Regions from separate parts of the Nocardia wallacei genome, predicted to be linked through region 1. Evidence: riboswitches for the same ligand, from Rfam matches in the RefSeq annotation. Region 1 holds a riboswitch; each other region holds the start of a gene.
What was found. A riboswitch is a leader RNA that binds a small molecule or an ion and turns the genes downstream of it on or off. The one in region 1 is predicted to bind S-adenosylmethionine.
Positions count from the first base shown of each region.

Region 1 (9,896 bases):
GCGGCGGCCGAGCGCGCGGATCTTGTCCGCCACCTCGTCCAGCTGGGTGGCGGTGCGGGCGGCGATGGCGACGTCGGCCCCGGCCTCGGCGAGTGCCAGCGCGGTGGCGGCGCCGATGCCGCGGCCCGCACCGGTGATGACGGCGACGCGGCCGTCGAGACGGAAATTGTCCAGGATCATCGCGAGGTGATTCCTCCTCCGGACCGCCGCGCGGGTGGTCCTGTATCTATCGGAAGCGGTGCCCGGAAGGCGATCATCACCGTGAGCACCGTCACACGCAGACTTTAAGCAATGGTGCTTAATTGTCAAGATGTACTTCTCAACATGCTGGTAGGGCGCTATCGTTCAGCTGTGGAGACAACGGCCCGGGAGCGGCTCATCCTGGCGGCGGAGCGATTGATCGCCGAGCGCGGTCCGACCGTGCCGCTGCGCGATATCGCCGCGGCGGCGGGGCAGCGCAACAATTCCGCGATCCAGTACCACTTCGGCTCCCGCGACGGCCTCATCGCCGCGATCGTCGAACACCGGCTGGCGACGCTCGAGGTGCGCCGCCTGGAATTGCTTGCCGAGCAAGCGGGTTCGGCCGAGTCGGTGCATGCTCTGCTGGAGGCGCTGGTCATCCCCATGTTCGAACTGGGCGCGCACCACGGAATCGGCCACTACGCCCGATTCCTGGAACAAATCCGGACACATCCGGCCGTGACGGACGCGGCCAACCTCGACACCGCCGCGCGCACCTCGGTGCGGGTGATCATGCGCGGCCTGCAGCGCAAGCTGCCCGAACTCCCGCCACGGCTGCGCATCCGGCGGTTGCGTGCGCTGCCGACCGTGCTGTTCGCCCTGCTCGCCGACCATGAACGCGCCGTCGAATCGGGCCGCGTGGCCGCCGATGACGAATCGGCCTGGGGAGAACTCGTGGACATGCTCGCGGGCACACTCACCGCACCCGTTGTGGAGGGCGCGCCCGTACGGTGAGCGGTCGCCCACCGCCCGCCCGACTGACCTGGCGGCAGGCAGTTCACGGCGGCTACCGTGGACGACTGTGGATATCGCGCACGTGCAGGCCGAGACTCGCCCGCGATGGCGGGGACTCGGGCAACCCGCCCTCGTGGCGGGCGGGGCGGCGGCCGTGGGCGCGCTGCTGCATTTCCGGGACCCGCACGTGCCGGGGTCCTACAGCATCTGCCCGTTCTACGCGCTGACCGGTTGGTGGTGTCCGGGCTGCGGCGGGTTGCGGGCTGTGCACAACCTCACCGACGGCCGGATTCTCGATGCTGTGCACAGCAATGTGCTGTTGGTGCCGCTGCTGGTGGGATTCGTGGTGTGGTGGGGACATTGGGCGCTGCGGAACTGGCGCGGGCAACCCGGGCGGCCGTTCCCGTTCTCGATCGGCCGCACCCAACTGGTGGTGATTCTCGCGTTGTTCACAGTGTTCACCGTGTTCCGCAACACCCCGTGGGGCACCTGGCTGGCGCCCGTGTGAACAGATCGCGGCGCGGTCCCTGTGGGAAGCGCCGCCGACTGGGCATGCTCAGGGTATGGCTGATTCACTGAGAACACGGATACGCGAGAAGATCCTGCGGCAGCTGAACGAGGACGGCGCACCGGACCCCGAACAGGACGACACCCGTCAGCTCTCCGTCGAGAACGACCTCGAACTGCTCGACGCGATCGGCGACGACGACCCCATGCTCGAGGAACTCGCCGAGCGCTATCTCACGCCCTGACCACGCGCGAGATGCCCGCCGACCGCGGGTTTCGCGCGGCCGCCGTGCGAGCCCGACTCAGGCGGTGCAGGGCGCCGCGCCCGCGACCGTTCCCGGAACGAGGCGCTCCCGAGTCTCCGGCACCGGATTCCACTGACCTTCGCCACGGCTGTAGGCCCAGGCCGAACCCTCGTGCACCAGCGCGGTGACCGCATCGACCAGCCGGTCCACGTCTTCGGCGCAGGTGCCCAGCCCGATGCTGGCGCGCAGCGCACCGTCCACGCCCAGACGGGCCAGCAGCGGATGCGCGCAGAACCGCCCGTCGCGCACCCCGATGCCGTGTTCGGCCGACAGGTAGGCGGCGACATGGCCCGGCTCGTAGCCGTCCACGGTGAACGCGACGATGCCGACGCCATCGGTGCTGTCCGACCAGATGCGCAGCAAGCGCACTCCCGCAACGGTTTCCAGGCCGGCGCGCAGCCGCTCGGTGAGATGCCGCTCGTGCTCGCCGACCACATCGTCGTCCAGCTCGGCCAGGGTGTCGCAGGCGGCGGCCAGCGCGGCCGCGCCCAGGACGTTCGGTGAGCCGCCCTCGTGCCGCTGCGGGGCCTGCGCCCAGTGCGCGGTCGTGACGGTCACCTCGCGTACCGCGCCGCCGCCCGCGAGATACGGTTCGGCGGCGTCGAACCAGTCTCGGCGGCCCACCAGCACGCCCGCGCCGAACGGTGCGTAGAGCTTGTGGCCGGAGCAGGCCAGATAGTCGATCCCGCTGGCGCGCAGGTCGATTCGGCGATGCGGCGCCAGCTGGGCCGCGTCGACCAGAATGCGGGCGCCGCATTGATGCGCGATGGTAGCCAGGCGGTCCAGCGGCAGTAGCTCGCCGGTTACGTTCGACGCGCCGGTAACCGCAAGCAGCGCAGCGGGTTTGGTGCACAGTTCGGCGACGAGGCGGCGGATCGTCTCCTCGATCGTGTCCGCGGCCGGGACCACTCGGCGGCCGTGCCGGGTCCACGGCAGGAAGTTGGCGTGATGCTCGATGTCGAGGACCACGGTGTCGCCCGGCACGCACGACGCCAGCAGGTTCAACGCGTCGGTGGTGTTGCGGGTGAATACGACCACCTGGTCGTCGGCGCAGTTCAGGAAGCGTGCGACCGAGCCGCGGGCGGCCTCGTAGCAGTCGGTCGAGATCCGGGAGGCGTAGCCCGCGCCGCGGTGCACGCTGGCGTAGTAGGGCAGCAACTCGTTCACCCGGTCGGTGACCTGGGCCAGCGCGGGCGCGCTGGCGGCGTAGTCGAAATTGGCGTAGCGGCGAGTTCCGCCCTGCACCAAGGGAACTCGCAGATCGCATCCGGAGACGCGAGCAACGGCGGCGCGGGTGCGGTCGAGAGCGGAGGTCATCACGTCAACCCTTCGGGTCATGGGACTCCGGGGAAAACGGGTGATCGGAGTCCGCGCTTGCCGTGCCCGGTCGGGCAGCGGCCCGGTCGTCACCCGGAGCACCCCACCGCGGAGGAGGGTTGCCGGCCAGCAAGCCGGGGCTTGACGCTGGCACTCATGACCTGGCCCGAGATTCGCAGACGCCCGGCCCTCTTGTCAAGCCTCGGCGAACGCACGGGCAGTCCGTGCCGGGGGGCGGGCGGTCCGATTCAGTCCAAACCCATCGGGCGGTGGTAGCTGCCGTTGTAGTAGAGCAGGGGGGCGGCTATCGGCTGGTCGCCGGTATTGTCGTGGACGCGGGTGGCCAGGCCGATCACCAGGGTGTGGTCGCCGATGGGGATGAGTTGGCGCACAACGGCTCTCACCCAGATGGGGGTGCCGTGCAGGACCGGTTCGCCGGTGTCCAGGCGGGTCCACAGGGAGTGGTCGGCGAAGCGTTCCTCGGCGGTTCGGGAGAACCGCTGCGCCAGATGCCGCTGATGCTCGCCCAGGAAGTGCACGACCACCGAGTCGGCGGCCAGCATGGCGTCGATGCTCGACGAGGTGTGCGCGATGTTGAACGAGATCAGCGGCGGGTCCAGCGACAGTGACGCGAAAGAGGTGGCGGTGAAGCCCACCGGCCGGGTCGCCGAGTCCAGGGTGACGATGGTGACGCCGGCGGGGTAGTGCCGCATCGCGGACCGGTACTGGGACGCGGTGATTCCGCTCAGGTCGTCGGGTACCTCGAGTTCGGCATCGGAGGAACTCATGTCACCGCCTCGGCGCCGCTCGCGGGCGCGGTCTCGCTGGGTTCGTACAGTCCCAACCTACGTTGCCCGCGCGGCGGCTATTCCGGCCGCGGCCCGTTCAGTACTCCGGATAGCCGTCGGAGGGGCCGAGTAACCGGTTGATGCGCTCGCGGGTGAGGCGGGTCAGTAGCTCCGTGGTCCGCTCCGTGAACTCCTGCCGGACGAAGGAGTCGAAGAGGCGGTCCCGATCCGCCTCGGACAGTGCGGGCAACTCGACCTCCGCGGCCTTCAGCAGCGCCGCTCGGTCGGGGTAGGGGCGGCCGTCGGCCACCTTCTCCGCCCACGTCACGGAGCAACAGCAGGAGTAGAGCGCGTGTATCGCGCGAGTGCGGGGGAGCGAATTGAAACGTTCCAGGCCGATGCCCTTGTGCATCACCATGGTGGCCTCCGGGAAACCGAGGCGGCGAATCCTGAGGTAGCGATCGTCGCACCGCCACGCCGCCGTCGGCAGTCGTTCGCTGTGAATGTTGCACAGGATTTACACGGTGCGGACCGCCCGAGGACGGGCCGCTACGCTGGACAAATGACTGAATGGAAGGCTTTCACAGTCGAGCGCGAGGATCGCGTCGCACAGGTGACGTTGATCGGCCCGGGTAAGGGCAACACGATGGGCCCGGACTTCTGGCGGGAACTGCCGCTGGTCTTCGGTGAACTCGACGCCGATCCGGAGGTGCGGGCGATCGTGCTCACCGGCTCGGGCCGGAATTTCTCCTACGGCCTCGATCTGCAGGCGATGAGCCCGCTGTTCGGCGCGCTGCTGGCCGACCGGGCCCTGGCCGCGCCGCGCACCGCCTTCCTGCACGATGTCCGGCGGCTGCAGGCCGCGGTGACCGCCGTGGCCGATTGCCGCAAGCCGGTGATCGCCGCGGTCTCCGGCTGGTGTGTCGGCGGCGGCCTCGATTTGATCGCCGCCGCCGATATCCGGCTGGCCAGCGCCGAGGCCACCTTCAGCCTGCGCGAGGCCAAGGTCGCCATCGTGGCCGACGTCGGCTCGCTGCACCGGCTGCCCGGCATCATCGGCGAGGGCCACCTGCGCGAACTCGCCTACACCGGCAAGGACATCGACGCCGCCCGCGCCGAGCGCATCGGCCTGGTCAACGACGTGCACGCCGACCAGGCCGCGGTGCTCGACGCCGCGCACGCCATGGCCCGCGAGATCGCCGCCAACCCGCCGCTGGTGGTGCAGGGGATCAAGGACGTGCTCGATCAGCCCAAGGCGGGGCGGATCGCCGACGGGCTGCGCTACGTCTCGGCGTGGAACGCGGCCTTCCTGCCGTCGGAGGATCTCACCGAGGCCGTTCAGGCGGTGTTCGAGAAGCGGCCGCCGGAATTCGAGGGCCGGTAACCACAGGCTTCCTGTACGACTGTTCAGCATCATCGTCTACCGTCTCTGCACAACGTTCGTGTGTTGTGGACAGGACCGATGCTGAAGTTCGCCGTGCTGGGTGAGGTACGAGCTTGGCGCGGCGAGAACCCGCTGGATCTCGGCCCCAAGCAGCGCCGAGCCGTGCTCGCGGCCCTGTTGCTGCGACGCGGTCGCTCGGCCACGGTGGCGGATCTGGTCGCCGATGTCTGGGGTGAGCGCGCCACCGCGAGCGCGGTCGGCGCGCTGCGCAATCACATCCTGCACCTGCGCAAGGTCCTCGAACCCGATCGGGCCGCGGGCACGCCGCCCGCGGTGCTGGTCGGATTCGCGGGCGGGTACGCGCTGCGGCTGCCGCCCGCCGCGGTCGACGTGGACCTGGCCGAGCAGTACGCGACCGAGGCCGAGCGCACCTCCGACGCCGCCGTGGCCCACGAGCGCCTGCAGACCGCGCTGAGCCTGTGGGCCGGTACGCCGTTGGCGGGCCTGCCCGGCCCGCACGCCGAACGCCGCCGCGCCCAGCTGACCGAACGCCGGTTGAGCCTGCTGGAACGCCGCCTCGAGGCCGACCTGCGCCTGGGCCGCCACGCCGAGGCGATCGCCGAATTGCAGCCGCTGGCCGCGGAACATCCGTTGCGGGAGAAGACTCGTGAGCTGTTGATGACGGCGTTCTACCACGCCGGGCGGCGGGCCGAGGCGCTCGCGGTGTTCACCGATACGCGGCACACCCTCGTCGAATCGCTGGGGCTGGAACCCGGTCCCCGGCTGGTCGATCTGCAGCAGCGCATTCTGCGCGCGGAACCCGCGCCGACGCGCCCGGCGCCCGTCGCCGAGCCGGTCCGGGTGGCGCAGTTGCCCGCCGATATCGCCGATTTCACCGGTCGCGCCGACTGCGTGCGTCGCCTGGTCGAGCGCCTCACCGTGCCCGGCGGGGCGGTGCCGGTGTGCGCGATCGCGGGTATGGGCGGGGTCGGCAAGAGCACGCTGGCCGTGCACGTCGCGCACCTGGTCCGAGCACATTTTCCGGACGGGCAGCTGCATGTCGATCTGCACGGATTCGAGTGCCGCGGCTCCGCGGCGGACACCCTCGGTGACTTCCTGCGCGCGCTCGGTGTGCCGGAGGGCGAGATCGCGGCGTCGGCGCAGCAGCGTGCCGCCCAGTTCCGCAGCCGGCTGGACGGCAAGCGGGTACTGGTGGTGCTCGACAACGCCCGGGACGCCGAACAGGTGACGCCGCTGATCCCGGGGACCCCGGGCTCGGCGGTGCTGATCACCAGCCGGTCCGCGCTGCCCGAACTGCCCGGCGCGGTCGGCGTGCGACTGGCCGAGATGACCGCGGCGGAGGCCGCCACCCTGCTGGCCCGCATCGTCGGGGCCGAGCGGGTCGACGCCGAACCGGAGGCCGCCGAGGCGGTGGTGCGCGCCTGCGGGCGGCTGCCGCTGGCGGTGCGGATCATCGGGGCGCGCCTGGCGAGCCGACCGCGCTGGACGATCGCCGCGATCGCCGACCGGCTGGCCGATTCCCGGCGGCGGCTGGGGCTGCTCCGTACCGGCGACCTCGCGGTCGAACCGGTCTTCCGGCTCGGCTACGACCAGCTGGATCCCCAGCAGGCCAAGGCCTTTCGGATGCTCGCCGCGCCCGAGGTGGAGGATCTGCCGCTGCCCGGGGCCGCGGCCATGCTGGGGCTCGACCGCGACGAGGCCGAGTACCTGTGCGAGTCGCTGGTGGATCTGAGCCTGCTCGACGCCACCGCCGCCGGCCGCTACACCCACCACGACCTGCTGCGGTTGTTCGCCCGCGAACTCGGCCCGGCCGACGAGGCGCAAGCGCTGCCGCGGCTGCTGGACTTCTACCTGGCGACCATGAAAAACGTAGTGGCGGTGTGCGATCCGGGCACGCGGCTGCCGGAGTACCTCGAACCGACTGTGGCCCAAGGCTTGTCGTTCTCCGACGGCTCCGACGCGCAATGCTGGCTGAATACCGAGCGCCGCAACCTCATCGCGTTGTTCCGCCAGGCCGCCCGCCTGGGCGTGGCGGGCGAGCGTAGAGCGGCGGACCGGGCGCTGGCATTGTGTGCCGACTTGGCCTGGGCCATGGCCGAATTGATCGATGGCGGCCCGCATGCGCAGGAACTGGCGCGGGCGCTGGAGGAACTGCTCGCGGCGGCGCTGCGCGCCGGGGACCGCGACCTGGAGTGCCGGGTGCGGGTGGCGCTGGGTTCGGTGCTCACCTATGCCCTGGCGCGGATGCGCACCGGGCGCGACCATCAGCGCATCGCGTTGTCGCTGGGCAGCGATTCCGCGGGCAACGCCCGGCTGACCGCCTTCGCGGCGCAGATGCTGGCCGGGTCCACCCGGGTCGGCGTGGAGGTCGCCGCCTCGCTCGCGCACGCCGAACGGGCCATCCGGCTGGCCCGGCGGCTCGGTGACCCGACCATCGAATGCGCCTGCCTGATCCAGGCCGCCAAGACGCTGTCGGACGACGGGCGATTCGAGGAATCCGTCGCCCGCGCCGAACACGGGCTGGATCTGGCGCATCGGATCGGCAACAACGCCCTGGAGGCGATGGCGCTGCACGAGCTGGGGGCCGCGCTCGCTTACCGCGGCGAGTACGAGCGCGCGATCGAATTGTGCACGCGCGCAGTAGAATCCGCGCGCCGCAGCGGTATGTGGTTGCGGGTGGGGCTCGCGCTGGCGCGCTTGGCGCACGTGTACATGCTTGCGGGAGAACTGATTCGGGCCGAGCCGATCGCGGCCGAGGCGGTGGAGACCATCACGCGCGCCGCCGGACCGCTGCACCGCGGGCGCGTCATGCTGATGCACGGGCTGGTGCTGCAGGGGCTGGGCCGCACGACGCAGGCCCGGCAGGTACTGCGCGCGACGGCGGAGATCGTGGTACAGCTGGAGGAGGCCGACCTGGTACACGAGCGTATCGCCGCGGAATTGGCGAGGCCGGTGCTGGCCGTGCTGCGGGAGCAATTGGACGCGGTCCACGCCGAGCGGGTTGCCGGTTGAGTGCGAGACACGTCATTTTCTGATCATTTCCGCCTCATCCACCGCGCTGGCCAGTGGGTTCGTGGCCGGAACGAAGGTGCGTCCGCGGCGCCGGGCGGGTTAGCGTGGCACTCGGTGGCCCGGACCCGCGGCCATCGTCGCACGGGGGGTCGGCGGTGGCAGCTGTGGGTGCGGGCCACCATTCGGCCACGAGCGCTCGGCGTGGCTTCGCGATACAGCCCCGCCGAGCGCTCGTTTCGTCAGTGGCCGCCCTGTTCCTTCAGCCGCGCGAATGCCTCGTCGACCAGGCTTTCGGCCTTGGCCCGGCCGTCCCAGCCGTCGACCTTGACCCACTTGCCCGGCTCCAGGTCCTTGTAGTGCTCGAAGAAGTGCTCGATCGCCTTGCGGTCGAATTCGCCGATGTCGGTGACGTCCTGGATGTGGTCCCAGCGCTTGTCACCGGCCGGTACCGCGACGATCTTCTCGTCGCCGCCGGCCTCGTCGCTCATCAGCAGCACGCCGACGGGACGAGCCTCCACGATCACGCCCGGGAAGACCGACTCCGGCAGCAGCACCAGGCAATCCAGCGGGTCGCCGTCGGAGCCGAGGCTGTTCTCGATGTAGCCGTAGTCGGCCGGGTAGACCATCGGCGTGTAGAGGTAGCGGTCCAGCCGCACCCGCCCGGTCTCGTGGTCGACCTCGTACTTGTTGCGCTGACCCTTGGGGATCTCGATGGTGACGTCGAACTCCACGTCATCTCCTTAGTCTGGTGCCTGTGTTCGATGGCCCGGCGCGCGCGCCGCGGGCTGCCGACTCGCCAGCTCGTTCGAGGGAACGCCGGCGAGGTGAGGATAGTGTGGTCGACGGGCGCACGGGTGCGGCAGGGGCCCGGCGGAACTCGCGCGAGGACCTCTGTCACGGGTGGATTAGGGAGACTGCGGTCAGGTGGTAGGTAACAACTTCGGCGAACCGGCCCCTCGGCGGCGCCGCGGCGTGTGGATCGGTGTGCTCACCGTGCTGGTGGTCGTGGTGGTGGCCGCCGCCGCGGTGTCGATCACGCTGCGGCCGTGGACCGCCGAGTTCCGGCACGGCGGGTTGCGCATCGGCGCCCTGCCCGCCCCGGTGACCCCGGTCCCGCAGCTGGTGGCGGCCGCACCGGCCGCGCCCGCGCCGACCACGCAGGGCCTGGCCGCGGCACTGGCGCCGGTGGTCGGCAGCCCCGATCTCGGCGCGTTCACCGCCTCGGTCAGCGATCCGGTCACTCGCACCGTGCTCTGGAGCGCCGATCCCGCGAAGCCGGTGATCCCGGCGTCCACGGCGAAGGTGCTCACCGCCGCGGCCGCGCTGCTGGTGGTGCCGCCGGATCACCGCGTCACCACCAAGGTGGTCGGCGGGTCGAGCCCGAACGAGCTGGTCCTGGTCGCCGGTGGCGATCCCACGCTGACCGCGCAGGCCGACGGCAAGGGGTACTACCAGGACGGGCCGCGGTTGTCGGATCTGGTGGCGCAGATTCGCGCGGCCGGGCGCACGGCCGACACGATCGTGGTGGACACCTCGGTCTTCACCGGCCCGGCGTGGCCGAAGGGCTGGGATCCGGCCGATATCGCG
Region 1 is NZ_AP023396.1:425,890-435,785, forward strand. Features, by position in the region: gene NWFMUON74_RS01955 (SDR family oxidoreductase) at 1-180, opposite strand, end outside; gene NWFMUON74_RS01960 (TetR/AcrR family transcriptional regulator) at 352-975, shown strand; gene NWFMUON74_RS01965 (DUF2752 domain-containing protein) at 1,043-1,483, shown strand; gene NWFMUON74_RS01970 (hypothetical protein) at 1,539-1,727, shown strand; gene NWFMUON74_RS01975 (aminotransferase class V-fold PLP-dependent enzyme) at 1,785-3,125, opposite strand; SAM riboswitch class IV at 3,153-3,266, opposite strand; gene NWFMUON74_RS01980 (flavin reductase family protein) at 3,353-3,892, opposite strand; gene NWFMUON74_RS01985 (2-oxo-4-hydroxy-4-carboxy-5-ureidoimidazoline decarboxylase) at 3,990-4,310, opposite strand; gene NWFMUON74_RS01990 (crotonase/enoyl-CoA hydratase family protein) at 4,455-5,276, shown strand; gene NWFMUON74_RS36495 (AfsR/SARP family transcriptional regulator) at 5,355-8,309, shown strand; gene ppa (inorganic diphosphatase) at 8,549-9,040, opposite strand; gene NWFMUON74_RS02005 (D-alanyl-D-alanine carboxypeptidase/D-alanyl-D-alanine-endopeptidase) at 9,234-9,896, shown strand, end outside.

Region 2 (9,896 bases), 860 kb from region 1:
TGTCGAAGCGCGACATGCGCTTTCGATAGTCACCGATGGTGTAGGGCCGCGGCAGGTAGCCCTCGTTCTCGCTCAGCGGGAACCGCGGATCGATGAGGTGGACATGGGCATCGAACACGTGATCAGCATGCCTCACAACGGTGACGAATGCGTAAGCCGTGGTAACGGCCGTGCGTTTGCCTCAGGCTTTGTGCGGTTCGCTGGCGGCGAGCATCTCGTGCCGCTCGACCACCTTGACGCGCTCGCGGCCCTGCGGCTCGCCGAGGGACCGTTCGTGCGCATCCAGCCGGTACCAGCCCGCCCAGGTGGTGAACGGGATGCCCTTGTCTTCCAGCCACGTCGTCACCGCTTCCGGGTCGCGCTCGGCGGCGGGGGTGAACTTCGCGGCGTCGTCGAGCAGGCAGGCGATGGTCTCGTTCGCGTCGCCCTTGGTGTGGCCGATCAGGCCGACCGGGCCGCGCTTGATCCAGCCGGTGACGTAGGTGGCGGGCACGAATCGCCGCGCCGGGTCGTCGGCGCTGTCGTCGGCGAGCACGCGGCCCGCCTCGTTCGGGACGGTGCCGGCCTGCTCGTCGAAGGGGAGCTGCGGGATGTTCTGCGACAGGTAGCCGACGGCCCGATACACCGCTTGCACGTCCCACTCGTTGTAGTCGCCGGTGCCCTTGACGTTGCCGGTGCCGTCGAGCTGGGTGCGCTCGGTGCGCAACCCGACGACCTTGCCGTCCTCGCCGAGGATCTCGTGCGGAGACTCGAAGAAGTGCAGGAACAGCTTGTGCGGACGGTTGCCCACATCGCGGATCGCCCACTGCTCCAAGGTGTTGCAGACCATGTCGACCTGCTTGGAGTGACGGCGCGCGGCCTCGGAGCCCTCGTCGTAGTCGATGTCCTCGGGGTCGACGATGACCTCGATGGTCGGCGAGTGGTCCAGCTCGCGCAGTTCCAGCGGGGTGAACTTGGCCTGCGCGGGACCGCGGCGGCCGAACACGTGCACCTCGATCGCCTTGTTGTGCTTGAGGCCCTCGTAGACGTTCGGCGGGATCTCGGTCGGCAGCAGTTCGTCGCCGGTCTTGGCGAGCACGCGGGCCACGTCGAGCGCGACGTTGCCGACGCCGAGCACGGCCACCTTCTCGGCGTCCAGCGGCCAGGAACGCGGCACGTCGGGGTGGCCGTCGTACCAGGAGACGAAGTCGGCGGCGCCGTAGGAGCCGTCCAGGTCGATGCCGGGCACGGGCAGCGCGCGGTCGGCGTTGGCGCCGGTGGAGAAGATCACCGCGTCGTAGAACCGCCGCATGTCCGACAGCGTGATGTCGGTGCCGTAGTCGATGTTGCCGAGCAGACGCACCTGCGGCTTGTCGAGGACCTTGTGCAGTGCGGTGACGATGCCCTTGATGCGGGGATGGTCGGGAGCGACTCCGTAGCGAATGAGCCCGAACGGTGCGGGCATCCGCTCGTAGAGGTCGATGCTCACCTCGGCATCGGACTTCATCAGGGCGTCGGCGGCGTAGATTCCGGCCGGTCCGGCGCCCACGATCGCAATGCGCAGTGGGTTGGTCGCACTGTATTCCGTCATTCTTACGCGCACCCTCTGGTAGAGAACTCTGTCGTCATGTACTCAGCCGTGTTGTTCAGCCGTCTTTTCTTAGCTTAGGCTAAGTTGACGTGCGGGCCGGGCTGCACCCCGCCGATCCGACATCCGCTCGATGCTGCTTCGTTGCTGTCCGAGATGTGGTTCGGACCCGGCCTGGGCCGGGCATTCTGTTGAGTCTATCGGTGCTCGCCGTGATCGTTATTCCCGGGATCCGCCGGGAAATGCCGATGTGATCCCTGGCACTCCGGCTCACCATGGATGATCGACGCATGACCGACGCCGACGAGCCGACCCCCATCGACCAGCGCGACAGCATCAAGTCACCGGTTCCGTTCATCGCGGCCGCGGTGGTGGCGGTGCTGGTGCTGGCGGGCATCGTCGCGCTCGCGCTGGCCCGGCCGGCTGAGAAGAATCTCACAGACGCGGACCGGGTCGCGATCGCCGCGCGGAATTTCGCCACCGCGCAGGCGGATTCGAACGCCGACCGCCGCGCCACCACCGCCTGCCGCGACTTCGACGCCGCTCGCTCGCCGCTGGGGCCGGAGGCGGTCGGCAAGGACGTCGAGATCGTGAAGGTCACCGACACCGTCGTCGACGGCGACCACGCGCGGGCCGCGGTGACCAGCCGCATCGACGGCCGCGAAACGACCTCGACCTGGACTTTGACCCGTGCCGACGGCGCCTGGCTGGTCTGCGACCGCCCATGAGCGGAGGTTTGACAGGCGACCTCGTGACCGGGCACTCTCAATTCCAGGTCATGAGCGCCAGCGCCAAGCCCCGGCTCGCTGGTCGGCAACCCTCCTCCGCGGTGGGGTGCTCCGGGTGACGACCTGGCCACGCATCGGTGTCCTCGCGGTGCGGCAAGTGCGGATTCTCAGGAGGTGCGAGAAGTGAGTTATGCGGGCGACATCACCCCGAAGCAGGCGTGGGACCTGTTGCGCGACAATCCCGATGCGGTTCTGGTCGACGTGCGGACCGAGGCCGAGTGGCGGTTCGTCGGGGTGCCGGACACCAGCTCGATCGATCGGCCGACGGCACTGATCGAATGGGTCGACGGGACGGGCGCGCCCAACGCGCAGTTCGTCGATCAGCTGAAGCAGGTACTGGCCGAGCGGAATCCGGACGGCGACGCCCCGGTGATCTTCCTCTGCCGGTCCGGGCAGCGCTCCATCGGTGCCGCGACCGCGGCGACGGCGGCCGGTTTCGCGCCGTCCTACAACGTGCTCGAGGGCTTCGAGGGCCCGCTGGATCCGCAGGGGCATCGCGGCGGCGCCGGCTGGCGCGCCCACGGACTCCCGTGGCGGCAGTCGTGATCACCGGCGGCGCGTTCGACAAGCCGCTGCCCGAGGGCGTGGGTCCGGCGACCCTGGGCGTGCGCGGCGGGCTGCGGCGATCCGGGTTCGAGGAGACCGCCGAGGCGCTGTATCTGTCCTCCGGTTTCGTGTACGAGAGCGCCGAGGCGGCCGAGGCCGCGTTCACCGGCGACGTCGAACATTTCGTGTACTCGCGCTACGGCAACCCGACGGTCGCCATGTTCGAGGAGCGGATGCGCCTGATCGAGGGCGCCGAGGCGTGCTTCGCCACCGCCAGTGGCATGTCGGCCGTATTCACCGCGCTCGCGGCGCTGCTGGGCGAGGGTGATCGGCTGGTGGCCGCGCGCAGCCTGTTCGGATCGTGTTTCGTGGTCTGCAACGAGATCCTGCCGCGCTGGGGCGTGGAGACCGTCTTCGTCGACGGGGAGGATCTCGATCAGTGGGCGGCGGCGCTGTCACAGCCCACCCAGGCGGTGTTCTTCGAGACGCCCTCGAACCCGATGCAGACCCTCGTCGATGTCCGCCGGGTGTCCGAGCTGGCGCATGCCGCGGGCGCGAAAGTGGTGCTGGACAACGTCTTCGCCACTCCGCTGCTGCAGCGCAGCCTGGATCTGGGCGCCGACATCGTGGTGTATTCGGGCACCAAGCACATCGACGGTCAGGGCCGGGTGCTCGGCGGCGCCATCCTGGGCCCGAACGACTACATCGACGGTCCGGTGAAGCACCTCATGCGCCACACCGGCCCGGCGCTGAGCGCGTTCAACGCCTGGACCCTGCTCAAAGGATTGGAGACCATGCCGCTGCGGGTGCGCCAGTCCGCGGAGTCGGCGCTGCGGGTGGCGGAATTCCTGGAGCGCCACCCCGCCGTCTCCTGGACGAAATACCCCTTCCTGCCATCACATCCGCAGTACGCGCTGGCGCGGGAGCAGATGTCGGCGGGCGGTACCGTCGTCACCTTCGAGCTCGCGTCCGGCAGCGGCGACGGTGCGGCGAAGAAACGCGCGTTCGAGGTGCTCAACCGGTTGCGCATCGTCGACATCTCCAACAACCTCGGCGACGCCAAGACCCTGATCACGCATCCGGCCACCACCACCCACCGGGCGATGGGACCGGAAGGGCGTGCGGCCGTGGGCATTACCGACGGCGTGGTGCGGATCTCGATCGGCCTGGAGGACGTCGAGGATCTGCTCGGCGATCTGGAACAGGCGCTGAGCTGATCAGAAGTCCCAGTCGGCGTCCTCGGTCTGCTGCTGTTTGCCGATGACGTAGGAACTGCCGGAGCCGGAGAAGAAGTCGTGGTTCTCGCCCGCGCCCGGATCGAGCGCGGCGAGGATCGACGGGTCGACCCGGCAGTCCTCGGGGGCGAAGGCGGGCTCGTAGCCGAGATTGCCCAGTGCGCGATTGGCGTTGAACCGCATGAACGGCAGGACGTCCGCGGTCCAGCCGACCTCGTCGTAGAGGTCGTGCGCGTACTCGATCTCGTTGGCGTACAGCGTGTGTAGCAGTTCGTAGGTGTAGTCGCGGTGGTCCCGGCGTTCGGCCTCGGACAACTCGGCCAGGCCGCGGCGGCACTTGTAGCCGATGTAGAAGCCGTGCACCGCTTCGTCTCTGATGATGAGCCGGACGAGATCGGCTGTGTTGGTGAGCTTTCCGCGTGCCGACCAGCGCATCGGCAGGAAGAAGCCGGAGTAGAACAGGAACGATTCCAGCATCACCGAGGCGGCCTTGCGCTTGTGCGCATCGTCGCCGCGGTAGTAGTCGACGATGATCTGCGCCTTGCGCTGCAGGTGCGGATTGGCCTCGGACCAGTCGAAGGCGGCGTCGATCTGGCGGGTGGAGCACAGCGTGGAGAAGATCGAGCTGTAGCTCTTGGCGTGCACCGACTCCATGAACGCGATGTTGGTCAGCACGGCCTCCTCGTGCGGGGTGATCGCGTCGGCCAGCATGGCGACCGCGCCCACGGTGGCCTGCGCCGTGTCCAGCAGTGTGAGGCCGGTGAAAACCCTGGTGGTGAGCTGTTGTTCGGTCGCGGTGAGCTGTTCCCAGGTGTGCAGGTCGTTGGACAGCGGTACCCGCTCCGGCAGCCAGAAGTTCCCGGTCAGCCGGTCCCAGACCGCGGCGTCCTGCGGGTCGGGCAGGCGGTTCCAGTTGATCGCGTGCACGCGGTCGACGAGTGTGGTCATGCGGCTCTCCGATCGGCGGGGTGGGGCGGGCTTACCATAGTTCGGGAAGGCTAACATTTAATTTCGGTTAGGCTAATAGCGGTGAATGGCCGTGTCGCATCCCTTTGCTTCCAGCCTGCGCGCGATCCGCGGTCCATGCACACGCGCGGCGGGGCGTGTCGTGTTCGCCAGGCGATCTGTTGACAGCATGCTGTCAAATATGACAGCATGCTGTCATGATGAAAACAGTGCACATGGCCGTTTACGACACGTTCGCCGATTGGGAGGTGGGACACGCCACCGCCCACCTCAACCGGCCGCTGTGGCAGCGCGAACCTGGCACGTGGCAGGTCCGGACGGTCGGCGCGACGGCGGATCCGGTCGTGTCGGCGGGCGGGATGCGAGTGGTTCCGGACATCACGCTGGCGGCGCTGTCACCGGCCGACAGCGCGATGCTGCTCCTGCCGGGCGCCGACACGTGGGTCACCGGCGAGCTGGCCGCCTTCGGCTGCAAGGCGGGGGAGTTCCTGGCGGCGGGCGTGCCCGTGGCGGGCATCTGCGGGGCCACCTTCGGCCTGGCGCTGGCGGGACTGCTCGACGACCGCCCGCACACCAGCAACGACGCGAGTTTCCTTGCCATGAGCGAATATTCGGGCGGAGCGCACTACGTCGCCGAACCGGCGGTGACGGCCGGCGATCTCATCACGGCCACCGGCACCCGGCCCGTCGAGTTCGCGCGGGCCGTGCTGGCGCGGCTGGGTGTCTACGAGCCGCACGTGCTCGATGCCTGGTACGCCCTCTACGGCAACAACGATCCGCAGGGCTTCTACGCGCTGGCCGAGTACGAGCAGCGGCGCTCGGCGCCCGAGCCCGCGGCGCACTGAGCGATGGCCGAGCAGACGATCCGCACCGAACAGGACCTGTTCGCTACCGCGGCGGTCACCACGTTCAAACTGAACGGCCAATTCCTCGCCGTCGCGGAGGAATTGGCTCGCCCGGCGGGTATCACCGTGGCGTGGTGGCAGGTGCTGGGCGCCATCCTGCGCGAGCCCCTGCCGGTCGCCGGAATCGCTCGCGAGATGGGTCTGGCCCGCCAGAGCGTGCAGCGCATCGCGGACCTGTTGGTAGCCAAGGGTTTCGCCGAATACCGCCCCAACCCCGCCCACCGCCGCGCCAAACTCGTCGCCGTCACCGAGACCGGCCACAACGCCGTCCGCCGCATCAACCCCCAGCACGCCGACATGGCGAAACGCCTTGCCGCCGAACTGGGCCCGGCTCGCCTGGCCGAGATCGCCGACGCCCTGACGGACCTGTCCGCGGCCCTGGACCGCCTCGAGGCGGGGTGAGGCACGCGGACAGGAGTGGTTCAGGCGTCCGCTACGGAAAACGGGTCGGAGGTGCGGCCCACCAGGTCGGCGACGGAGTCCACGACCGCGGTCGGGCGGTAGGGATAGTGCTCGACAGATGCCCGGGTGGAGATGCCGGAGGTGACGAGGATGGTGCGCATACCGGCCTCCAAACCCGCGATGACATCGGTGTCCATCCGGTCGCCGATCATGACCGAGGACTGGGAGTGAGCGCCGATGCGGCGCAGGGCGGAACGCATCATCAGCGGGTTGGGCTTGCCGATGTAGTACGGGTCGCGGCCGGTGGCACGGGTGATCAGGGCGGCGACCGAACCCGTGGCGGGCAGCACGCCCTCGCGGGACGGGCCGGTCGCGTCCGGATTCGTCGCGATGAAGCGAGCGCCACGCTCGACCAGCCGGATGGCGGTGGTGATCGCCTCGAAGGAGTAGGTGCGGGTCTCGCCGAGAACCACGTAGTCGGGGTCGCTGTCGGTCAGGACGTAGCCGATCTCGTGCAGCGCCGTGGTGAGGCCCGACTCCCCGACCACGTAGGCGGTGCCGCCGGGGCGCTGCTCGTCCAGGAAGGTCGCGGTGGCCAGGGCCGAGGTCCAGATCGCCTCGGCGGGAATGTCCAGGCCGGTGTGCCGCAGCCGTGCCTGCAGATCGCGGGGGGTGCGGATGGAGTTGTTGGTCAGCACGAGAAACGGGACCTCGGCCGCCTGCAGCTCCGTCAGGAACTTGTCGGCGCCCGGCACCAGATGGTCCTCGTGCACCAGCACGCCGTCCATATCGGTCAGGTAGGACAGAATAGGCTCATCGTCGGCAGTCACCACTCAATTCTGACAGCGGCCCGCCACCCGCGCTTCCTGCGGGCTCTCGGTGGGGCAACTCGTTCGCAACCCTCGTCGTCTCGGTCGTCCGCACATGTGCCGGAACCGCTGACTAGTGTCGAGGAAGGCCGCGCGAGACGCGCCGGGGAATGGTCGGTGGCAGCCCCGCGCTGCACTCGGTCGACGGGGCCCCGCCCCACAGCAGGCAAGCGACGAACAGGAGTGGCGCAGTGAGTGGACTCAAGCTCGGGTACAAGGCGTCGGCGGAACAGTTCGGCCCCCGGGAGCTGGTGGAGCTCGGGGTGCTGGTCGAGGAGCACGGGCTCGACAGCGCCACGGTGAGCGACCATTTCCAGCCGTGGCGGCACGAGGGCGGGCACGCGCCGTTCTCGCTGGCGTGGATGACCGCGGTCGGCGAGCGCACCACGCGGATCCAGCTCGGCACCTCGGTGCTGACTCCCACCTTCCGCTACAACCCGGCCGTGATCGCGCAGGCCTTCGCGACCATGGGCTGTCTGTATCCCGACCGCATCATGCTGGGCGTCGGGACCGGCGAGGCGCTCAACGAGATCGCCACCGGATACAAGGGCGAGTGGCCGGAGTTCAAGGAGCGGTTCGGGCGGCTGCGCGAGTCCGTCGACCTGATGCGCGCCCTGTGGACCGGCGACCGAGTGAGCTTCGAAGGCCAGTACTACAACACCGTCGGCGCCTCCATCTACGACGTGCCCAAGGGCGGTATCCCGATCTACGTCGCCGCGGGCGGCCCCCTCGTGGCCAAGTACGCGGGCCGCGCCGGAGACGGTTTCATCTGTACCTCGGGCAAGGGCATGGACCTCTACACCGAGAAGCTGATGCCCGCGGTCACCGAAGGAGCGGCCAAGGCGGGCCGCACGGTCGACGACATCGACCGCATGATCGAAATCAAGATCTCCTACGACACCGATCCCGAACTCGCACTGGAGAACACCCGCTTCTGGGCCCCCCTCTCCCTGACCGCCGAACAGAAGCACTCCATCACCGACCCGATCGAAATGGAGGCCGCCGCCGACGCCCTCCCCATCGAACAGATCGCCAAGCGCTGGATCGTCGCCAGCGACCCCGACGAGGCCGTCTCCCTCATCAAGCCCTACGTGGACGCCGGCCTCAACCACCTGGTCTTCCACGCCCCCGGCCACGACCAACGCCGCTTCCTCGACCTCTTCCAACGCGACCTGGCCCCCCGCCTGCGGGCACTGTAAACCACCGTCCCCGGCGACCAGAGGGCATTCGTCACATCGGGTCAGGCTCTGTTCGGCGTTGTATCTCGCGGGCTATGTCCTCGGCAGACGCGGCGGTCACGATGGTGTCGTTGTCCGTGACTTCGATGAGGTATCGGCCGCCTGCTCTGGTGTTCTCGCTGACGTCGATCCAGCTGACGTAGGTGGAGGGGTGCGGTCGCCGGTCGTGTAGACACCGGTCGATGCGTAGGTAGCCTTGGGCCGTACGCGGCACCCGGAGCAAGAGACGTATGCGTTCCTCGACAGGGCGCTGGTCGGCATCGTTGCGCAGCCACGAACTCGGTGGTTCCTCGCCGCGCACGCGTGGGGTGTAACCGGCCAGCCCTCCGAGCGCGCCGGCGGGTACCGCGGGCATTGTGGCAGCGATATGCCTGCCGAGCAGGTGTCGGCTGGTGACAACAAGTTTGATGTCACCACCGAAATCAGCTGTGCGGCCCGGCTTCTGGTAGAGGATCACCCCGAGATCACCGACCGCAGCGGCTTGTGAGCGCACGCGGCGGTCATCGTTGTGAAACCACCCGTTACAGATGATGCGCAGGTCGGGATTGGTCAACAATCGCAGCGGTCCCGCGAGGTCGGGATCGCCGCGGCGCGGGTAGCGCGTACTGATCTCGGCGCGCAGTTGCTCGTATTCTGTTGCAGTGGTAGGAGTTTCGATGATGCTGATGGGATGTGGATAATCACCGTCCAGGCCGGTTTCCGTCGACCATACATACGCGAATTCGTCCGGGGTGAAGATCCAGGCGGTCTGGGTCTTCATTTGACGGGTCTCTCGCTGGAAACATCCTCCATCATCGGGCCCGTACCCGAGATGGTGATATATCGCGGTGTCTCGTCAGTGGCGACGGGCTCGTCGGCATCCTCGGCGGCTGGGGAACCGCCGTCGCGCGCAACGGGTTCCGGCGAGTATGACGTGGCCTCCACGCCTTCGACGGGCGGAACCGGAGGTTCCGGAGCCGATGCCCGGGCAACATCGCGATCCGAGAACTGTACGGCTGCATGATCCGGCTGCGTGGCGAACGAGTCGTCGGCCGGGACGCCTTCGGATACGGCATCTGCGCCGATAACCCCGGCCGGTGCCGGAAGCCCTGCTGTCCAGTCCGGTTGAACGCGCTTGAGGTAGTCGGGAGTGCGGTGCTCCTGATCCTCCTCGTCCCTGTCGTTTCTGCGGCCCTGCGCCCCGTGCGGCACGGAGCCAGGAACGGTGCCGGGTCTGGCCCCAGCCGTGCTGCGCGCCAAGCCTGCGCCGGTATCGCCGCCGGGTACCCCGGGAACTCCGACTCCGGGCATACCCGGCCGCTGGTCTCCAGGGCTGCCGAGCTGGGACACCGACGGGCCGGCCGTCCGGCCGCCGAAATCACCGGCTGGAGCGATGTTGCC
Region 2 is NZ_AP023396.1:7,399,394-7,409,289, reverse strand. Features, by position in the region: gene NWFMUON74_RS33345 (amidohydrolase family protein) at 1-118, opposite strand, end outside; gene NWFMUON74_RS33340 (FAD-dependent oxidoreductase) at 182-1,570, opposite strand; gene NWFMUON74_RS33335 (Rv0361 family membrane protein) at 1,858-2,295, shown strand; SAM riboswitch class IV at 2,342-2,461, shown strand; gene NWFMUON74_RS33330 (rhodanese-like domain-containing protein) at 2,479-2,901, shown strand; gene NWFMUON74_RS33325 (O-succinylhomoserine sulfhydrylase) at 2,898-4,118, shown strand; gene nrdF (class 1b ribonucleoside-diphosphate reductase subunit beta) at 4,119-5,084, opposite strand; gene NWFMUON74_RS33315 (DJ-1/PfpI family protein) at 5,300-5,947, shown strand; gene NWFMUON74_RS33310 (MarR family winged helix-turn-helix transcriptional regulator) at 5,951-6,409, shown strand; gene NWFMUON74_RS33305 (HAD-IIA family hydrolase) at 6,430-7,197, opposite strand; gene fgd (glucose-6-phosphate dehydrogenase (coenzyme-F420)) at 7,470-8,477, shown strand; gene NWFMUON74_RS33295 (ESX secretion-associated protein EspG) at 8,509-9,276, opposite strand; gene NWFMUON74_RS33290 (hypothetical protein) at 9,273-9,896, opposite strand, start outside.
Region 2: it holds a riboswitch for S-adenosylmethionine, as region 1 does, so the genes downstream of both, NWFMUON74_RS33330 (rhodanese-like domain-containing protein) here and NWFMUON74_RS01975 (aminotransferase class V-fold PLP-dependent enzyme) in region 1, are expected to answer to the same signal.

Region 3 (9,896 bases), 1.4 Mb from region 1:
GCGCGCCGACTCGGTGGGGGTGTTCCAGGTGGAGTCGCGGGCGCAGATGGCCACGCTGCCGCGGCTGCGGCCGCGCGAGTTCTACGACCTGGTGGTGGAGGTGGCGCTGATCCGGCCCGGCCCTATTCAGGGCGGCTCGGTACATCCCTACATCCGCCGCCGCAACGGTAGTGAAGAAGTGATCTATGAACATGCGGCACTGGAGAATTCGCTGTCACGTACGCTGGGGGTGCCGCTGTTCCAGGAGCAGCTGATGCAGATGGCCGTCGACGTCGCCGGCTTCACCGCGGTCGAGGCGGATCAGCTGCGCCGCGCCATGGGATCCAAACGTTCGACCGAGCGGATGGAACGGCTGCGCGAGCGCTTCTATCAGGGCATGCGCGAATTGCACGGCATCACCGGGGAATTGGCGGACAACATCTACGAAAAGGTGTACGCGTTCGCGAATTTCGGTTTCCCCGAAAGCCATTCGCAGAGTTTCGCCTCGCTGGTCTTCTACTCCGCGTGGTTCAAGCTGCATCATCCGGCGGCGTTCTGCGCCGGTCTGCTCAACGCGCAGCCGATGGGGTTCTACTCGCCGCAGTCGCTGGTCGCCGATGCCCGGCGGCACGGTGTGGTGGTGCACGGTCCGGACATCAACCACAGTCGCGCCGGTGCCACGCTGGAGCGGCGCGGCACCGAGGTGCGGCTCGGACTGTCCACGGTCCGGCACATCGGCGACGAGCTGGCCGAAAAGATCGTCGCGGCAAGGGAATCGGGTCCATACACCTCGTTTCTGGACCTGACCGGGCGGGTCGAACTCTCCGTGCCGCAGGCCGAATCGCTCGCCACCGCAGGCGCTTTGGACAGCCTGGGTCTCGATCGCAGGCAGGCGCTGTGGGCGGCGGGCGCGGCGGCGGGAGAGCGAGCGGGGCGGCTGCCCGGCACCGGTGCCGCCACCGCCGCGCCCGCCCTGCCCGGCATGAGCGAACTGGAACTCGCCGCCGCCGACGTGTGGGCTAGCGGGGTGTCACCGGGCAGCTATCCGACCGAATTCCTGCGCTCGCACCTGGATTCGCTCGGCGCGCTGTCGGCCGCGCAGCTCTCCCAGGTGCCCGATGGGTCCAAAGTGCTTGTCGGGGGCGCGGTTACGCATCGACAGCGCCCCGCCACCGCCGCCGGAGTCACCTTCGTCAACCTGGAGGACGAAACCGGCATGGTGAACATCGTGTGCTCGGTGGGCCTGTGGCGGCGCTATCGCCGCACTGCCCAGGGCGCCTCCGCCCTCCTGATTCGCGGCCGGGTACAGAACGCCGAGGGCGCGGTGAGCGTCATAGCCGAACACCTGCAACTCCTGGACCTGCGTATCGCCGCCAAATCACGAGACTTCCGCTGAGCGCGGCACGTCATCTTCCGCTTCTCGCGCACATTCCCGCACCTCACCATCGCTGGCAGGGGTGCGGGAACATGCACGGGGTGCGGGAGTGCGTTGAGCCGTGACAGGGGCCGAAGGCGATGGTTACGGTGGCCGAGGTAGGGGAAGTCACGGCAGAGGGGGAGGCATGTCCGGTCCATGCGTTGTCGATGCTGATGCGGTGCTCCGGCTCGGAGTCGTTGCGCTGCAAGTATTTCGAGATATCTGCGAGATGGTCGACACGGCGGCCGACGCCGGCGCGTCGATCGCGAACCTGGTGCCGCAGAGTGCCACCGCGCCGCAGTGGTGCGACTCGGCGAAAGTGGCGCTGGAGATCGTGCGCCGCAGCGCGGAGGGCTTCCGGCGGCTCGCCGAGCACACCGAGCAGGCCGTCGACGTGCTCTGCACGGCCGACCGCCGCTGCGCCGGCGACATCGACCGTTCGGTGGCCCGCATATGATCCCGCCGCGGCCCGTGGTGGCGTCATGGCGCGCACTGGAGGCGGCCGACCTGCTGTGCGCGGAGTTCGACCGCCACATCGAGGATCTGGAAACCTTGTCGGCCACCGTCCGCGACACCTGCCACCGCCTCGACGGCGACGGCTGGCAGGGCCTGGCCTACGACGCGGTGCTCGCCCACGTCGACGCCGCCCACCGACGGCATCAGCGCCTGTGCGAGCAGGCCGAACAACTGCGCGACGCGGGGGCCCGAGCCCTCTCGGAACTGCACTACACCACCGCGGCCCTGCTGGACTACGTAGCCGACGCCGAGGCCGCTGGCTGCCGAGTCGCCGACAACTGGGCGGTAACCGCCGGCGCGGCCGCACAGGAGTGGTCCGAGGTAATCACCGAGGCCGTAGCCGCGGTCGAACGAGCCGACGAGTGCGGCCGGATGGCCATCGGAGCGATAACCACCGAGATAAACCACCTGGCAACCTCTTTCGACCTCCCGGGCATGCTGCTCACCGGCCTGAGCGCCCTCACGGCCCCCAGCTGCCCCGGAGCCGGTTCACAATCACCGCACGAGTGCCACTGCCCACAGACCGCGGCGGAAAGCGACAGCACGCGGGAGGAGCACAACTCGCAGCCCAATGAATGCGGTGGTTCAGGGAAGTCGGGAGAGGACGGTAGTTCCCGGGAGCCACGTGAGGACGATGACCTGCGGGAATCGGGCGAGGAGGGGAGTGCACGGCAGGTATCGGACGAGGACGCCGTACCGGAAGGGCCGGGGAACGAGGAAGGCCCGCAGACCGAAACTTCGGCAGCCGCCCTGATTCCCGCCGATGGGCAGCAACAATCGGCTGTGTCGACCGCGCAGGGCGGTGCGGGTCCCCTGTCCGCGCCGACGATCCCGGCCGCGGCGGTGGCGGGGCACGGTGAGATTGAAACCGGTTCGGCGGCAGGGAATTTCGTCCCGCTGCTGCCGCCCGCGGTGATCGACCCGCCGCCGGGTGGGGTCAGCGTTGAACAGCTGGTGGCGATCATGCCGGATCTGTCTGCGGAGCTGGCCGGGGAGTATCTGCCCGCACTGAACGCTGCCATGCGGGAGGGCGACATCACTACGCCGCCTCGGCAGGCCGCCTTCTTGGCTCAGTTGGCCCATGAGAGTTGCCAGCTCCGCTATTTCGAGGAACTGGGCGACGACGACTATTTCAGCCAGTACGACCCGGGCCGGCCGAATACCGCGGCGGGCAACACCGAACCCGGTGACGGGCCGCGTTATCACGGCCGCGGGCCCATCCAGCTGACCGGACGCGCGAACTACCGGGAGGCCGGTGCGGCTCTCGGCCTCGACCTCGAGGCCAACCCGGAGCTTGCCGCCCAGCCGGATATCGGTTTCCGAATCGCCCAGTGGTACTGGACCTCCCGCAACATCAACGCCCTGGCCGACGCCGACGATTTCGCCGCCGTCACCCGAGCCGTCAACGGCGGCTACAACGGCCTGGCCGCCAGGCAGGAGTACTACGCCCGCGCTCTGGAGGTCCTCGGATGACTGCCCGAACCGGGGTGGCCCGCCGGGTCGCGCACACAGCTCGCGACGCCGAATGGCGGGTGGGCGGATCCACCCGTATGCACCCGGCCATCCTCTCCGCGCTGGCGAACACCGCGAATGGCGATGCGGCCGCAGGGGGGCGCCCGGAGAGCGGCCACCACCACGATTACGGTCGGTGCCGGATCACGGGTGAAATGTCCGGCGGGTGGCTACGCTGCGTCCCATGAGAAGACTCGCTGTCCTGCCGGTCGGCCTGCTGGCCCTGGCATTGCTGGCCGGGTGTGGCGGATCCGAGCACTCCGATTCCGAGAAGGGATCGGGTGCCCGGGGCGCTCCGTACGCGGCGACCGCGCCGTCCGGTCCGCCCGCCCTGCGCGAGTCCGGGCCCGCGAGCCCGAAGCAGCAGAACAGCGACTCCGCCGACGCCACCGTCGAGCGCAAGGAGATCGTCACCGGCAGCGTCGACATCACCACCGACGACCCGATCGGAGCCGCCGGTAAGGTCGCCGACCGGGTGCGGACCCTCGACGGCCGGGTGGACAGCCGCTCCGAGCAGCCCGGCACCGACACCACCGAACCCCGTGCGACACTGACCATCCGGGTGCCCGCCGACAAGACCGACGCCTTCGTCGACGGGCTCGGCGGCATCGGCGAGGTCACCAGTGTGACGACCGAACGCTCGGACGTGACCATGCAGTGGCAGGACCTCGACGCCCGGATCAAGGCCCTGCAGGCCTCGGTCGATCGGCTGCGCGCGCTGGTGTCGGGCGCGGCCACCACCGCCGACCTGATCGCCGCCGAGAACGCGCTGTCGAGTCGGCAGGGCGAGCTGGACAGCCTCACCGCCCGCAAACGTCAGCTGGACGACGAGGTCGCCCTGTCCACGCTCACCGTCCAGCTCAGCACCGACGAGCCGCCGGGCTCGAAGCCCGACAACTACTGGAACCGCATCGTCGACGGCTGGAATTCACTGCTGCGAGCGCTGAAGTCCACCGGCAACGCACTCCCGTGGCTGGCCTTCCTCCTGGTCCTCGCCGCCCTCGCCTGGGGCGTCGTCCGCTTGGCAACCAGGCGCCGTTCCCCCGCACCGCACCAGCCCCCGCCGACACGCTCGGAATCGGAGCGCCAACCGGCCACCGCGGCCGCGCCGTCCCCTGCGGAAACCACTACGGCCGAGAGGACATCGGGCCCGGCGCAAGCTACTGCGGCAGAGGAGGTATCGGCCCCGGCGCAAGCTCCTGCAGCCGAGAAGGCATCGGCCTCAGCGGAACCTGTTGTGGGTGAGGGGGTATCGGCCTCAGCGGAACCTGTTGTGTGTGAGGGGGTATCGGCTTCGGCGGAACCTGTTGTGGGTGAGGGCGCATCGGCCTCGGCGGAACCTGTTGTGGGTGAGGGCGCATCGGCCTCGGCGGAACCTGCTGCGGGCGAGGGGACATCGTCCCCGGCGCAAGCTGCTGCGGCCGAGAAGGCATCAGCCTCAGCGAAAGCTGTTGCGGGCGAGGGGGCATCGTCCCCGGCGAAAGCTGCTGTGGGTGAGGGGGGATCGGCCCCCGCGGAGACTGCTGCGGGCGAGAAGGTGTCGGCTCCAGGAGGAGACGCCGATGAGAAGGGGTCGGGGCGGGGGAAAGGTGCTGCTGCGGAAGAGGGTTCACCGCAGCAGGCCGGAACGGCGGAGCCGGGGGGTGCCGATGCCGCCGACCGTCGTCCGGGCGGTGATCAAGCCCAACAGTAGGGAGGGACCGCTGGTCGAAACCCTCGGCGACGGCACGCTACAGCTCTACGTGCGCGCTCCCGCCGTCGAGGGCAAGGCGAACAAGGCCGCCATCGACCTGCTGGCCGCGCACTACGGCGTTCCGAAAAGCTCGATCCGGCTCACGGCGGGAGCCACGTCCGGACTCAAGCGCTTCGAGATCGGTTGACGCCGACGCCCTACACCGCGCCCGGGAACCCCAGCTGTCGCCACGCCTCATAGACCGCCACCGCCGCCGCATTGGACAGATTCATCGACCGCCGCCCGGGCAGCATCGGAATCCGCAGCTGATCGGTGATGCGGGAGTCCGCGAGCACCTCCTCGGGCAACCCGGTCGGCTCGGGCCCGAACAACAGCACATCGCCTTTGCGATAGGCGATATCGGTGTTGCGCGTCGTCGCCTTGGTGGTGAAGGCGTACACCCGCTCGGGCCGGATGGCCTGCCATGCGGCGGCGAGATTCGCGTGCACGGTAACCGACGCCAGATCGTGGTAATCCAGCCCAGCCCGGCGCAGCTTCGGTTCGGACAGATCGAAGCCGAGCGGCTCGATCAGATGCAGCTCACAGCCGGTGCCGGCCGCCAGACGGACCGCGTTACCCGTGTTGGGCGGGATACGGGGCTCGAAGAACACCACATGGAGCACGGCGACAAGCATCGCACGACCCCAGAATCGACCGCCTCGGTGCCACATCGGCGGGACCCGCGCGCGCAATGCGAGAATCGGGGCGTGACCGAGGCCCCCGCAGCTCCCGCACAGCACTCCGGCCCGTCCGGCCGGTTCTTCCGCAACCACCTGCCGCTGTTGCTCGTGGTGGCGGTGCTGCTGGTGGCAGTGGTGTTCGTGGCGCAGGACCGCTGGCGGCGCGGCGCGTACGTGATCGGCGGGGCGACGCTGCTGGCGGCGACATTGCGGGCCTGCCTGCCGACCGCCCGGGTCGGGTTGCTCGCGGTGCGCAGCAAGCCTTTCGACGTCGGCGCCTACGCGGTGCTCGGCGGCGCCGTCATCGCCCTGGCCGCGACCATCAACAGCCTGGGCGTCGGCTGACGGCGAACCGCCGGCTCAGCGCGCGGCCCGCGCCGAGTGCACCAGCTCCATCGTCTCCATCAGCAGCTTGCCGACCGCCTCGGTCTCGGTGAGGAACCCGTCGTGCCCGTCGCGCGAGTGCACGACCTCGAGGCCGCGGCAGCCCGGCAGCAGATCGGCCAGCTCCTGCTGCGTGCGCAGCGGATACAGCCGATCCGAGTCGACGCCGCCCACGATGCACGGCACCGGGGTGGCCGCCAGCGCGGCCGCGATCCCGCCGCGCCCGCGGCCCACGTCGTGGCGGTTCATCGCCTCGGTCAGCAGCACGTAGGTGGCCGCGTCGAACCGGTGCACCAGCTTCTGCGCCTGATACTCCAGGTAGCTCTGCACCGCGTAACGGCCGCCGGCGCGCGGATCCTCGTCGCCCTGCGCGTGATTCTCGAAACGGTGGTCGAGCTCGAATTCGGTGCGGTAGGACAGGTGCGCGATGCGGCGGGCGATCCCCAGCCCGGCGATCGGCGCGCGCCCGGTGCCGTGATAGTTGCCGCCCTGCCAGTTCGGATCGGCCTGGATCGCGGCGATCTGGGTGGTCTGGGTGCCGATCTGGTCGGCGGTGGCGCGCGCTCCGACGGCCAGCACCAGCGCGGCCTCGACCCGCTGCGGAGAGCCGACCATCCACTCCAGCACCCGCATCCCGCCCATCGATCCGCCGACCACCGCGGCGAGCCGCTCGATGCCGAGCAGGTCACACAGCGCCACTTCGGCGGTCACCTGATCACGGATGGAGATTTCGGGAAACCTTGCGCCCCAGGGCTTTCCGTCCGGTGCGAGGGAGGACGGCCCGGTGCTGCCCTGGCAGCCGCCGAGCACATTGGTGGCGATCACGCACCACTGGTCGGTGTCGAGCGGGGCTCCCGGCCCCACGATGCCGTCCCACCAGCCCGGCAGCGGATGCACCTCGTCCGGCGGACCCACCACGTGCGAGTCGCCGGTCAGCGCGTGCTCGATGAGTACGACGTTGTCCGCGTCGGGCGACAACTCGCCCCAGCGCTGCACGGCCAGCTCGACCTCGGGGATCACCGCCCCGTTCTCCAGCCGGACCGCGCCGACGGCGATGGTGCCGAGCGTGCCGTCCGGCGGGGGCAACAGGGCAGCGGCGGCCGACCGGGCCGTCGTCGGTTCGGTGCTCACGGTCACCGCGCCGCCGTCGCGGGCCCGCCACAGCGGCCGGCCGGAACGTGATCGATGCCGTGCGCCGCCCCGCCGGTGACCGGGCGCCCGCCGCGCGACGGCCGCGCATGCTGGGCCGATGCCGGAGCGAGCAGGGGAGAACACACGTCTTCGATGGTAGCGATACGACCGGACGGCATCGGATGCTCGGTGCCGCGCGGGCCGTAGGAGATGTTCGCCGGGTCGCAGACAGCAGCAGTCGAGTCGCTCATGTACTACTCCAGGTGAAGGGGCCGTATGCGGCTGTCAGCGGGGCTCGGGTAGCGACCGGCAACAACACATTTCGGGGACCTCCTGATAAGTCGCGCTTGCTCTCGGCTTTCGAGAGCCCGGTCATCACCCGGAGCACCCCACCGCAACTGGAGGGTTGCCGGCCAGCGAGCCGGGGCTTGGCGCTGGCACTCATGACCTGACTGGGATGGTAGCGGATCGTCGGCGACGGGTGCGAGGCCAGGTCGCCGCTATCGCCGCGAGCCGGTGCCACCGCCGTCGGCCGCCGCCACGGGAATCGCGCAGCGGCGGACGAATTCGTCGTAGGCGCCGCGCACCGCCCGCACGCTGGCCTCCGCCGAGACCGCCGGTTCGCCCTCGGGCACCTCGGCATCACATTCCATGCCGGTGCGCAGGATCGCGTTGAAGGTGGCCGCGATGAGCCGGACGGTCATGGACTCGCTGTCGGCGCCGATGCGCTCGGCGAGCGCGGTGTGGATCTCGACGGTCTTGGTGTCGGCGATCTCCATGCTGCGCGCGCGGACCGTGGTGCTGGCCCGGCTGATCCGCTGCATCCGCTGGAACCACTCGAACGGCACCTCCCCCTCCGCGATGCTCTGTGCGGTGACGGCCAGGTAGGTGTCCAGCAGGGCCTGTAGTTCGTTGCCGGTGACCGGCTGCTTGCGCAGCTCCGCCCCGATCGCCTTGCCCCAGTCCTCGATCGGGGCGAGGACGATGTCCTCCTTCAGTTCGAAGTACCGGTTCACCGTGCGCGGCGACACGTCGGCCGCCTCCGCGATCTGCTCGACCGTCGTCGCCTCGAACCCGTTCGCGTCGCACAACCGCAGCGCCACCTCGATGATGCGGCGCCGGGTCTGCTGCTTCTTGCGTTCGCGCAGGCCGGCCTGGGCGGGACGCGGCGATGAGTCGAGCATGGCCCGATTCTATCGCTAACCGCTCTGAATGTGACTATGGACGCCAAATGTCACACTCAGACATTTTTCTCTTGACGCCAATTGTCGTCCGATGACACGATGGCGGCACACTTCTTCCGATGCAGGAGTCCCCCTCATGACCGAAACCGGGACACTCGTTCCACCCGACATATCGACCGAGCCCAAGAGCTCGGCCCGCTGGTGGGCGCTGGGCGTGATCGCCCTGGCCCAGCTCATGGTGGTGCTCGACGCCACGATCGTGACCATCTCGCTGCCGTTCGCCCAGCAGGATCTGGGCATCAGCGACGGCGACAAACAGTGGGTGCTCACCGCCTACACGCTGATCTTCGGCGGCCTGCTGCTGCTCGGCGGCCGCCTCGCCGACTACCTGGGCCGCCGCCGGATCTTCCTGATCGGCCTGGTCGGCTTCGCCGCCGCCTCGGCGCTGGCCGGGCTGGCGCAGAACTCCGCCGAGCTGTTCGCGGGCCGCGCGCTCCAAGGCGCGTTCGGCGCGCTGCTGGCCCCGGCGGCGCTGTCGCTGGTGTCGGTGACCTTCACCGAGGCGCGCGAAAGGGCAAGGGCCTTCGGCGTTTTCGCGGGCGTCTCGGCCGGTGGCGCGGCGATCGGCCTGATCGCCGGTGGCGCGCTCACCGAATACGCCAACTGGCGCTGGTGCCTGCTGGTGAACACGCCCGTCGCGCTGCTGGCGCTGGTCGGCGCGTTCGCGTTCGTCATCAAGGACGTGCCCGTGCCGCGGACCGGCGGCTACGACGTGCCGGGCGCGGTGACGGTGACCTTGGGCCTGATCTCGGTCGTGTACGGCTTCAGCCGCGCCGCCGACGACGGCTGGCTCGCCTCGTCCACGCTCGCGCTGCTGATCGCCGGGGTGGCGCTGCTGATCGCGTTCGTGGCGATCGAACGGCGCAGCGCCAATCCGCTACTGCCGCTGCATATTCCGGGCGAGCTGAACCGCGGCGGCTCGTTCCTGGTGGCATTGCTGGTGCCGATCGCGATGTTCGCGATGTTCATCAACCTGAGCTACTACCTGCAGATCACCCTCGGTTACAGCCCGCTGAAGGCCGGTGTCGCGTTCCTGCCGTTCCCGGTCGGCATCGTGATCTCCGCGGGCGTGGCCAGCGCGCTGCTGCCCCGCATCGGGCCGCGCCCGCTGATGATCGCCGGCGGCGTGCTGGGTATCGCGGGCCTGCTCTACCTGGCACAGCTGAACTTCGGCGACAGCTTCGCCGCGACCGTGCTGCCCGCCACCGTGCTCATCGCGCTGGGCATGGGAGCGCTGTTCGTGTCCATGCAGACCACCGCGCTGCACCAGGTCGAGGAGAAGGACTCCGGCGTGGCCAGTG
Region 3 is NZ_AP023396.1:6,843,709-6,853,604, reverse strand. Features, by position in the region: gene NWFMUON74_RS30815 (error-prone DNA polymerase) at 1-1,375, shown strand, start outside; gene NWFMUON74_RS30810 (hypothetical protein) at 1,626-1,853, shown strand; gene NWFMUON74_RS35780 (glycoside hydrolase family 19 protein) at 1,850-3,385, shown strand; gene NWFMUON74_RS30800 (DUF4349 domain-containing protein) at 3,609-5,117, shown strand; gene NWFMUON74_RS30795 (DUF167 domain-containing protein) at 5,074-5,304, shown strand; gene NWFMUON74_RS30790 (tRNA (cytidine(34)-2'-O)-methyltransferase) at 5,315-5,791, opposite strand; gene NWFMUON74_RS30785 (DUF3017 domain-containing protein) at 5,864-6,181, shown strand; gene metX (homoserine O-acetyltransferase MetX) at 6,197-7,357, opposite strand; gene NWFMUON74_RS30775 (hypothetical protein) at 7,354-7,602, opposite strand; SAM riboswitch class IV at 7,690-7,800, opposite strand; gene NWFMUON74_RS30770 (TetR/AcrR family transcriptional regulator) at 7,852-8,535, opposite strand; gene NWFMUON74_RS30765 (MFS transporter) at 8,672-9,896, shown strand, end outside.
Region 3: it holds a riboswitch for S-adenosylmethionine, as region 1 does, so the genes downstream of both, NWFMUON74_RS30775 (hypothetical protein) here and NWFMUON74_RS01975 (aminotransferase class V-fold PLP-dependent enzyme) in region 1, are expected to answer to the same signal.